DNA from 2 places in the Sphingobium sp. WTD-1 genome. Region 2 is predicted to be linked to the other one. Evidence: riboswitches for the same ligand, from Rfam matches in the RefSeq annotation. Region 2 holds a riboswitch; the other holds the start of a gene.
The links. A riboswitch is a leader RNA that binds a small molecule or an ion and turns the genes downstream of it on or off. The one in region 2 is predicted to bind glycine.
Positions count from the first base shown of each region.

Region 1: another riboswitch for glycine. It lies ahead of gcvT (glycine cleavage system aminomethyltransferase GcvT); the one in region 2 lies ahead of N6H05_RS08250 (D-amino acid dehydrogenase).

Region 1 covers NZ_CP119127.1:2,433,280-2,438,400, forward strand. The annotation lists gene N6H05_RS12140 (deoxyguanosinetriphosphate triphosphohydrolase) at 1-770, shown strand, start outside; gene N6H05_RS12145 (hypothetical protein) at 1,304-1,588, shown strand; glycine riboswitch at 1,688-1,788, shown strand; gene gcvT (glycine cleavage system aminomethyltransferase GcvT) at 1,965-3,128, shown strand; gene gcvH (glycine cleavage system protein GcvH) at 3,155-3,526, shown strand; gene gcvPA (aminomethyl-transferring glycine dehydrogenase subunit GcvPA) at 3,673-5,031, shown strand; gene gcvPB (aminomethyl-transferring glycine dehydrogenase subunit GcvPB) at 5,028-5,121, shown strand, end outside.
Region 2 covers NZ_CP119127.1:1,673,183-1,678,303, forward strand. The annotation lists gene N6H05_RS08240 (TonB-dependent receptor) at 1-171, opposite strand, end outside; gene N6H05_RS08245 (GlcG/HbpS family heme-binding protein) at 329-754, opposite strand; gene N6H05_RS08250 (D-amino acid dehydrogenase) at 791-2,023, opposite strand; glycine riboswitch at 2,131-2,215, opposite strand; gene N6H05_RS08255 (CoA transferase subunit A) at 2,370-3,080, shown strand; gene N6H05_RS08260 (3-oxoacid CoA-transferase subunit B) at 3,080-3,739, shown strand; gene pcaH (protocatechuate 3,4-dioxygenase subunit beta) at 3,736-4,449, shown strand; gene pcaG (protocatechuate 3,4-dioxygenase subunit alpha) at 4,442-5,121, shown strand, end outside.

The DNA of each region.
Region 1 (5,121 bases), 760 kb from region 2:
CGCACACGCTGCGGACGCTGATGCTGCTGGATTCGCCCTATCCGCACTTTCGTGGCCTGAACCTCAGCTGGGAAATGCTGGAGGGGCTGGCCAAGCATAATGGCCCGGTCACCAGGCCGGGCTGGGCGATGCGCGAACTGGACGCGCTGTTCCCGCTTGATCTCACCAGCCATGCCTCGCTGGAGGCGCAGCTGGCGGCGCTGTCGGACGACATCGCCTATGATAATCACGACATTGACGATGGCCTGCGCGCCGGGCTGCTGAGCCTGGAACAGCTTTTGACGGTGCCGCTGGTGCGCCATTGCTGGGACCGGGTGACGGCCCGCTATCCCGACGTGCCGCACGACCGGCTGCTGCGCGAACTGGTGCGCGAACAGATCGGCGTGATGGCCAATGACTTGCTGACCACCACGCGCGCCAATATCTCCGCCGCCGGCGTCGAGACGGTCGCCGATGTCCGCGCGCTGGGCCGCACGCTGGTCGCCTTCTCGCCCGAACTGGCGGCGCAGGAACGCGAGTTGAAGCGCTTCATGTATGCGACCCTCTATCATCATCCCGACCAACTGGCCGCCGCCGATCGGGCGCGGGTGATCGTGATGGACCTGTTCCGTGCCTATCTGGCCGACCCCGCCCTGATGCCGCCCGAATGGCGCGACGAATGCGCGCTGGAGGAACCGACCCGCAGCCGCCATATCGCCGACTTCATCGCCGGCATGACCGATCGCTATGCCGAAAAGCGCCATGCCGAAATTTGCGGGGCCCTGGTCTAGGCGCGAGCGGCCGCCTCCGACGCGACAGTTGAAAGTTCACAGCGTCGTTGCTCGCGCATTCTGGCGTGTTTGCACGGCCCGCGCACCTGCGACGCGCCACCTGGGTCATGTCGACGCGCCTATGACGCCTCTCCCGCGCGACACCGACGCGACAATGAGGCGACAGCGAAACGACGCCGATGGGGCTTTGCGGGAGATAAGGCGGAAGGGGCAGGGGACTGATTCATCGCGCAGGATAGATCAGAGAAAGCCGGAGTAGGAAAGGGCAGGGCGATTAGGGCTCTGGCCGGTGACGACCAGGAGCGGACGTTTCCTACTCCCCTCCCTTCCAGGGAGGGGCCGGGGGTGGGTGCGCCGCGTAGCGGCGGTCTACGGTCGATAGGGCGGAAGCTCGCTACGCTCGCCACCCACCCCAACCCCTCCCTGGAAGGGAGGGGCTATGCCGTGTTCCCACCCAAACTCCGCCAACGGAAACGCTGCGTTGGCGTTCCGCCGGCTGGTCCGGTTGTCGCGCGGGCTTTATCTCTCTGCCCATGACACTGCATCCCCAGATCGCGGCCTTTGCCGCCCAGCTTGACGATCTTTCCCGCCTGTTGCGGGCGCAGGGCGCGCGGCCCTGGGCGGATCGGATCGACCTCATCCAGCGTGCCGTCGCGGACTCCAACTATGCCGGCGTCACCCGCTTCCTAGAGATGTTCGAGGGGGAGGGCGGCTTTGCCGCGCTGACCCTCTCGGACGAAGCGGCCAATGCGGCGCTCTCCGAATGCCGGGTAGCGGCCCGCGCTATGGCGCAGCGGCTGGCGCGCGAGGAGGGGTGATCCGGCTGTAACCTGCATCATACCGAAATTTGCCCGATTGACGCCGCCCGCGCTTTGGGCAAATGCGTGGGGCGTCTCCGGTGCCGAGGATTCGGCAGCGGGCACGATGCGGGAGAGCATGGGCGCCTTTCAGGCTTGAGCCCGTCGCCGAAGGAGCAACCGCCCCGGAATCTCTCAGGCCAAAGGACCGCATCGCGCGTAGATACTCTGGAAAGCGGATGGCCCCGTGCCGTCCCACCGAAGGGGTAAGCCAGTCGGCCCCAAGCCGCTGGTCAAAGCTCTCAGGTTCCGTGACAGAGGGGGTGGCATGCCGGAAGCGCCGATTCGTCGGCTGCGCGGGCCTGTCGCCGCATCCCTCCTACGGAAAGGTCTTGCCATGACCGCCACTGACGACGTCGCCGCCCTCGAAGCAGAACTGCCCCTCGAAGCCCTGCCGCTGGACGCCTGGCACCGTGCCAAGGGCGCGCGCATGGTCGGCTTCGCCGGCTATCACATGCCGATCCAGTATGAAGGCATCATGGCCGAACATAGCTGGACCCGCGAACATGCCGGCCTGTTCGACGTCAGCCATATGGGCCAGCTCACCTTCTCCGACGAGACCGGCGGCACCAGCGTCGACGCGGCGCTCGAAACCCTGCTGCCCAGCGACATCAAGGGATTGAAGCCCTTCCGCCAGCGTTATTCGATGCTGCTGGACGCGGAAGGCGGCATCCTCGACGACCTGATGGTTTCGCGTCCGGGTGACGGCGCGTTCGAAGGCGCGGCGATCTACATGGTCGTCAATGGCGCGACCAAATATGACGATATCGGCTGGATGATCGAACATCTGCCCGACGACGTCACCATGAACCATATGGCCGACCAGGCGCTGCTGGCGCTGCAGGGCCCCGAAGCGGGCGAGGCGATGGCCGCGCTCATCCCCGAAACCGCCGACCTCATCTTCATGCAGTCCGGTCCCTTCACCTGGCGCGGCGTGCCGCTGTGGATCAGCCGGTCGGGCTACACCGGCGAGGATGGCTTTGAAATCAGCGTGCCGGGCGATTCCGTCGCGCTGCTGGCCGATGCGCTGTGCGCACTGCCGCAGGTCAAGCCGATCGGCCTTGGCGCGCGTGACTCGCTGCGTCTGGAAGCCGGCCTGCCGCTCTATGGCCATGACCTGTCGCCCGCCGTCAGCACGATCGGCGCGGACCTGGGCTTTGCCATCCAGAAGCGCCGCCGCGAGGAAGGCGGCTTCATCGGCCATGCCCGCGTGATGAAGGAACTGGCCGATGGCCCCGGTTCCAAGCGTGTCGGCCTGAAGATCGAAGGCCGCCTGCCGGCCCGCGAAGGCGCGCAAATCTATGCCGGCGACGTGCTGGTGGGCGAAGTCACCTCGGGCGGCTTCGCGCCGAGCGTGGGTGCGCCGATCGCCATGGGCTGGGTCAGCCTGCCTTATTCCGCGCTCGACACCGCGCTGGAGATCGAGGTGCGCGGCAAGCGGATTGCAGCGGCGGTTGCGCCGATGCCGTTCGTTCCGCATCGTTATCGCCGCAAGGCCTGAATTACCGCTTTTCGAGGAGAGCAAGCATGAGCCGCTATTTCACCGACGAACATGAATGGATCGACGTTGCAGGCGACATCGCCACCGTCGGCATCACTGACTATGCGCAGGAACAGCTGGGCGACATCGTGTTCGTCGAACTGCCCGCCGAAGGCACGACCTTCGAAAAGGGCGACGACGCCGCCGTCGTGGAATCGGTCAAGGCCGCGTCGGACGTCTATGCCCCGATCTCGGGCGAAGTCGTCGAAGCCAATGGCGCGCTGGAAGACGAGCCGGCGCTGGTCAACAGCGATGCCGAGGAAGATGGCTGGTTCTTCAAGCTGCGCATCGCCGACGCGAGCGAGCTGGAAGGCCTGATGAACGAAGCCGCCTACAAGAAGTTCGTGGCGAGCCTCTGACAAAATAAGCCCCTCCCTTTCAAGGGAGGGGGAAGGGGTGGGTCGCGACCGCAGGGAGCGTCCGCCCTATCGCCACGGAGCAGCGCTCGCTCCGCTCGCGACCCACCCCCATCCCCTCCCTGATAGGGAGGGGGGAGACAGATGAAATGCGCTACCTACCCCTTACCGACACCGACCGGCAGGAAATGCTGTCCGTCATCGGCGCCGAGACGATCGATGATCTGTTCATCGACGTGCCCGCCGAAGCCCGCCTGAGCGGCACCATCGCCGGCCTGCCCGATCATGCCAGCGAACTGGCGGTCGAGCGCCACATGGGCGCCCTCGCTCGCAAGAATCTGTCGGCAGGGGAAGCGCCCTTCTTCCTGGGCGCCGGCGCCTACAAGCATCATGTTCCCGCCAGCGTCGATCATCTGATCCAGCGCGGCGAGTTCCTGACCGCCTACACGCCCTATCAGCCGGAAATCGCGCAGGGCACGCTGCAGGTGCTGTTCGAGTTCCAGACCCAGGTCGCCCGCCTGCTGGGCGTCGATGTCGCCAACGCCTCCATGTATGACGGCTCGACCGCCTGCTGGGAAGCGATCGGCATGGCCCGCCGCATCACCAAGCGCGGCAAGGCGCTGCTGTCGTCCGGCCTGCATCCGCATTATGTCTCGGTCGCCAACACCATGGCGAAGTTTACCGGCGACGCGCTGGTGCATCAGGCGCCGACGCTGGACGCCGCGACCGATATCGACGCGCTGATCGCATCGATCGACAAGGATACGAGCTGCGTCGTCGTCCAGTACCCGGATATTCTCGGCCGCATCGCCGACCTGACCCCGCTGGCCGACGCCGCGCACGCCGCCGGCGCGCTGCTGGTCGCCGTGGTGACGGAACCCGTCGCTCTCGGCGCGATCAAGGCGCCGGGCCATATGGGCGCGGACATCGTCGTGGGCGAAGGCCAGTCGATCGGCGTCGGCCTGCAGTTCGGTGGTCCTTATCTGGGCCTGTTCGGCTGCAAGCAGAAATATGTCCGCCAGATGCCGGGCCGCCTGTGCGGCGAGACGGTCGACGCGGCCGGCAAGCGCGGCTTCGTGCTGACCCTTTCCACCCGCGAGCAGCATATCCGCCGCGAAAAGGCGACGTCGAACATCTGCACCAACTCCGGCCTGTGTGCGCTGGCGTTCAGCATCCACATGACCCTGCTGGGCGAGAAGGGCCTGCGCGAGCTGGCGACCCTGAATCACGGCCTGGCGGTTCAGGCTGCTGATCGCCTCGCCAAGGTGCCGGGCGTGACCCTGCTCAACGACGGCTTCTTCAACGAATTCACGCTGGTCCTGACCAAGGATGCGCGCGACGTCGTCCGCAACCTCGCCGACAAGGGCGTGCTGGCCGGCGTCTCGCTTGGCCGCCTGTTCCCGGACGCGCCGGAGATCGGCAACGGCCTGGTCGTCGCCGTGACGGAAACCGTCACGCCGGAGGATATCGAAACCCTTGCCGCCGCGCTTGAGGAGGAACTGGCATGACCATGTTGAAGGAAGGTCGCCCGACCACCCCGCAGGCCGTCGCGCAGGAGCATATGGCCCCCGCAACCGCCACCGGCAACCGCGCGCTGA
Region 2 (5,121 bases):
GCGCTTGCGGGCGGTAACGACAATGTCGAGCGATCCGCCCGATGAGGACGCGGAAGAATCTTGAGGCGCCTCGGGTGTCGCCTGCCCGAAGGCTGGCGTCGCCGATCCGGCCAGAACAGTAGCGGCAAGCAGGGCCGCTACCGACCCGTTCGTTCTATTCGACCGAGACATAAACCCCCCTTATTATTTGCTGGAAGGAGCCGTACGCATGCCGCGCCAGCTGCCTGTCCAACTTCATAAGGCGAACGTCCTCCTCGCTGCTTTTGCCAATCTCTCTTCAATCATTGCACTTATGTGAAATACCTTTGCCGCGTTGCGCGGGCAATGATCAGTCCTTCGCGAACAGATTTGCCTCTTCGATGCCCGCAAGTGCACAAGCTTCGTCATTGTCCGAGGTGTCGCCGGTAACGCCGACGGCACCCAGTGTCTGGCCGTCGCTGTCAACCACGATCACTCCTCCGGCGGCCGGCACCATACCGAGAGGCGCTATGCCTACGAGCGAGTTGAAAAATGTCGGTCGTTCGGCCGCGATCGCCGCGATCGAGCGGGAAGAGACGCCGAGATTCAAGGCGCCGGCCGCCTTCGCGATAGCAATTGCTGGTCGAAGATGCGACGCGCCGTCCGCTCGGTGCAGGACTATTGTATGACCTCCCGGATCGAGCACGGCTACGCATAGCGGCTTCAGTCCTTTTTCGGCACCGGCCTTGAGAGTGCGAAGTGCAATATTCTGGGCTTGCTTCAAGCTTAGGATCATTCTCGAAATCCTTCTGATGAATAATGTGGATCGAAGCTACGCGGCGAAGTCGCTGTCCAGGCGCATGGCGATCATCTCGGCAGTTGCAGCGGAAAGCGTCCAGCCAAGATGGCCGTGGCCGGTGTTGTAGTAGACGCCACGCACTCTCCCCGGCCTGACAACAGGCAGCATATCGGGCGTCATGGGGCGCAGGCCTGCCCATGGGGTGACGCTGTCAGTATCCATTTTGGGGAACAGGCGTTCCGACCAGCGCAGCAACGGGCGGATCCGGTCAGCGCGAATATCTAGGTTGAACCCATTGAACTCTGCGGTGCCGGCCACCCGGAATCGATCTGGACCGAGGCGGCTTGTGACGATCTTCGCAGCGTCGTCGAGCAGGCTGACACTCGGTGCAGCTGTTCGGCTCTGCTCGTCTCTCAAGTTTACAGTGATGGAATAGCCCTTCACCGGATAAATGTTTACTTTCTCGCCGAGCTTTCTGGCGATTTCTCGGCTTTCAACCCCTGCGCAGACAACGATGGCATCAGCTGTCTGAGAGGCGATCGGCCGACCACTCTCGTCATCGGTCAAGCTGATGGTACAAATCCGGTTCTGTATCTCCACTCGCCGGACAGCAGCTCCAAACTTGAAAATCACGCCTCGGCGTGCACACGCATCTGCGAGCCCGCGTGTGAACTTGTGGATGTCGCCCGTGGCGTCCCCCGGGGTGAAGAATCCGGCGTGAAGAGCGCCTTGCAGGCTCGGCTCGATCGCGCGCATTTCTCCAGCTGACACTGCGTGCCTTTCGAGCCCGCCCTTGAGGAGGAGGGCGTTGCCCACTTCGGCAGCACGAAACTCCTGTTCATTGTGGTAGAGATGAAGGATTCCGCATCGCTTCAGATCGAAATCGATGCCCTCTGCTTCCGCAATGGTGAACATATGCCTTCGCGCGTCGAGTGCGAGACGAACGGTCGCGATCGTGTTTCTTTCGTGCCGAAAGATATTGCCGCAAAACTCGGCGAGCCACCCGTATTTGTGAAGGCCGGGCTTGAGGTTCAGCAACAACGGCGCGTCATTTTTCAAGAGCCATCTCATACCCTTTGCGATGGTGGCCCAGCTGTTCCAGACTTCGGCATTGCTTGCGGAGAGCTGGCCACCGTTGGCAAATGAGGTGACCATCGCCGGATAGCGGCGACGATCGTAGACGGTGACTTCATGACCGCGGACAGCCAAGCTGTAGGCGGTTGTTACGCCGGTAATGCCGGCGCCGATGATGCTAATACGTGCCACTGGGAGCCGCTCCCCAAAAGGTGGTGGATGCGCCCCATCTGTCCGCTGTGCCTGAGATCGCTATCCCGTCGGCGGGCACCCAGGCGGGCGCCACTCTCCAGATATCTTGATGCCCTGCGGTCCTTTTGCCTGAGAGTTTCCGGGGCGGTTGCTCCTTCGGCGCCGGCGAACGGTCTCTCCCGCAATGGCAAGTCTGGCCTGCCTGGAAATGTGCGCTCAAGTCAATTCGGACGACCGAGAATGACGAAACCGCAAACGTCCTTCACATATCGTCAAAAGCAGCAGCTCCATGCCGATGCGAAGGATAAGGTTCGAAGGAAAATTCCGAACAGTTCCGAGGCTTATAATGCTTTCAAAAATTCGAGGCAGCGCGTCCGAAGCGCTTGAGGGTTTGCTGTTCGACGGAATGTCGATCATGTCGGGTGGCTTTGGCCTTTGCGGAAACCCGGAGAACCTTATCGCGGAGCTTTATCGAAGCGGTACCCGAGGGCTTACAGTGATTTCGAACAACGCGGGCGCAGAAGGCTTTGGTCTGTGGCAGCTGCTGCAAAGCAGGCAGATCAGTCGCATGATCGCATCGTATATTGGCGACAATCGTCTTTTTGAGCGGCAGTTCCTGGATGGTGACATCGAACTTGAGCTGAATCCGCAAGGTACGTTAGCCGAGCGCATTCGCGCCGGCGGCGCCGGCATTGCGGCATTCTATACCCGGACCGGGGTAGGAACCGTCGTCGCGCAAGACAAGCCTGTCGAAACTTTCGACGGCGATGAATATATTCGAGAGCGCTGGCTGAAAGCTGATCTTTCGATAGTCAAGGCTTGGCGGTCTGATCCCGAAGGCAATCTGGTTTTTCGAAAGACAGCGCGGAATTTCAACCCGATCATGGCGACAGCCGGACGGGTGACGGTCGCCGAGGTCGAGGAGATCGTGCCAGCTGGCGCCATCGACCCGGATGAAGTGCATACGCCCGGCATTTACGTCGATCGGATTGTTCGAGCGACGGGCCTCGAGAAGAAGATCGAAAAGCTGACGATTCGCGCTCGGGAGCCTGCATGATGGCTTGGTCGCGCGATCAGATGGCAGCGCGCGCTGCTCGAGAACTCAAGGACGGATTTTACGTAAATCTCGGAATCGGCATCCCTACGCTGGTTGCCAACCATGTCCCCGAAAACGTGACCGTCACGCTGCAAAGCGAAAATGGCATGCTCGGAGTGGGCCCTTACCCGTTCGCTGATGAAGCTGATGCAGACTTGATCAATGCCGGCAAGGAGACAGTCACCACGCTGCCGACTTCGAGTTTTTTCTCGTCTGCCGACAGCTTCGCCATGATCAGGGGCGGGCACATCGACATGGCCATCCTGGGAGGCATGCAAGTCGCGTCGAATGGCGACCTCGCCAACTGGACCATTCCGGGCAAGATGGTGAAGGGGATCGGAGGAGCGATGGATCTGGTTGCAGGCGTCAAGCGGGTGGTGGTCGTCATGGATCATACGTCCAAGGATGGCGCGCCCAAGATCGTCCAGAAATGTACTCTGCCCCTGACCGGCAGGTCGGTGGTTGATCTGATCATTACGGACCTCGGGGTGATGGAGTTAGACCCGCAAGCCGGAGTGCTTGCGCTGCTCGACATGGCACCATCCGTCTGCGTCGAGGAAATCGCTTCCAAGACGAATGCCCCTCTCTTTCTGGGCAAGCTCCGGGAGAATTGCCTGTGACAACGGACATCGCATATGCGCCTGACGACGCGGGCTTGCCACCACTCCTCTACCCAGAGTATCGCTCGACCGGATTGCGTAGTCCGCGTCACCCCTTGGTCAACGCTCCGCAGACTTTGACTGAGGTGAGCGGCCCCAGCGGTTGCTGGAGCGCTCTTATGGGTCAAGCCGAGGTAGACCTAACGTCGCAACATGGATCTGCTCCCCATGGCCAGCGCATCCGCATCTCTGGCAGGGTGCTGGATGACAGTGGTCGTCCGGTACCAAACACCATCGTCGAAATCTGGCAGGCGAACGCGGCCGGGCGGTATATCCATCGCAACGATAATTGGGACGCGCCGCTCGATCCGAACTTCACCGGAGCTGGTCGGGTGATTACCGATGATCAGGGCTGGTATTCCTTCACGACCATCCGGCCCGGAGCTTACCCTTGGGGTAACCATCACAATGCATGGCGCCCGGCTCATATTCACCTGTCGTTGCTTGGCCCCGCCTTCGCCACTCGTCTCGTCACCCAAATCTACTTTCCTGACGATCCATTGATCGAGATCGATCCGATCGCGAATGCGGTTCCGATGCCGTATCGCAATCGCCTCATCTGCCGGTTTGATATCGACACGACCATCGCCAACTGGGCGCTCGGATACCGTTTTGACATCGTGCTGAAGGGGGCAATGCAGACGCCCTTCGAGGGTACTGCCAATGGATAACGACTTGGAAAAGCGTAAAGCGTCTGCGCGGTTCGATAACCAGGATCCTCGATTATTCGGTCAAACTCCTTGGCAGACTGTAGGCCCCTTCTTCCACTACGGTCTGCCTTGGAAAGGCGGCGCTGACTTGGTGGGACTGTCAGATCTGGGAGCCCGACCGGAGCTCTTCGCGGATGATCACTATGTTCTGAATCGCCCGACGCGAACGGGCGCTCCCAGAGGGGATGTGATAGACATTGCTGGCCAGATTCTCGACGGAAATGGCGACCCGATTTCAGACGCATTGGTAGAAAGTTGGCAAGCCAACGCGTCGGGAAGATATTCCGGAGGGGCGGATAAGCGAGCCGAAATTCCACTCGATCCGGAGTTCATAGGGTTCGGCCGATGCGCTACCGACGAATCCGGCGTGTATCGCTTCCGCACTGTTTTCCCGGGCCGCGTGCCCGGACCAGGCAATTCGCTCCAAGCTCCCCACATCGCGTTATCGATCTTCGCGAGAGGGGTGCTGCGAAGACTTTGCACACGCCTGTATTTCGACGGCGCAGAAGGCAACGACACAGATGCCATCCTCTCCCTTGTGCCATCGGACCGTCGATCGACGCTTGTTGCGCGCCAGCGCGATGATGGAGTCTGGTGGCTCGATATTCACATCCAAGGTGATGCAGAGACGGT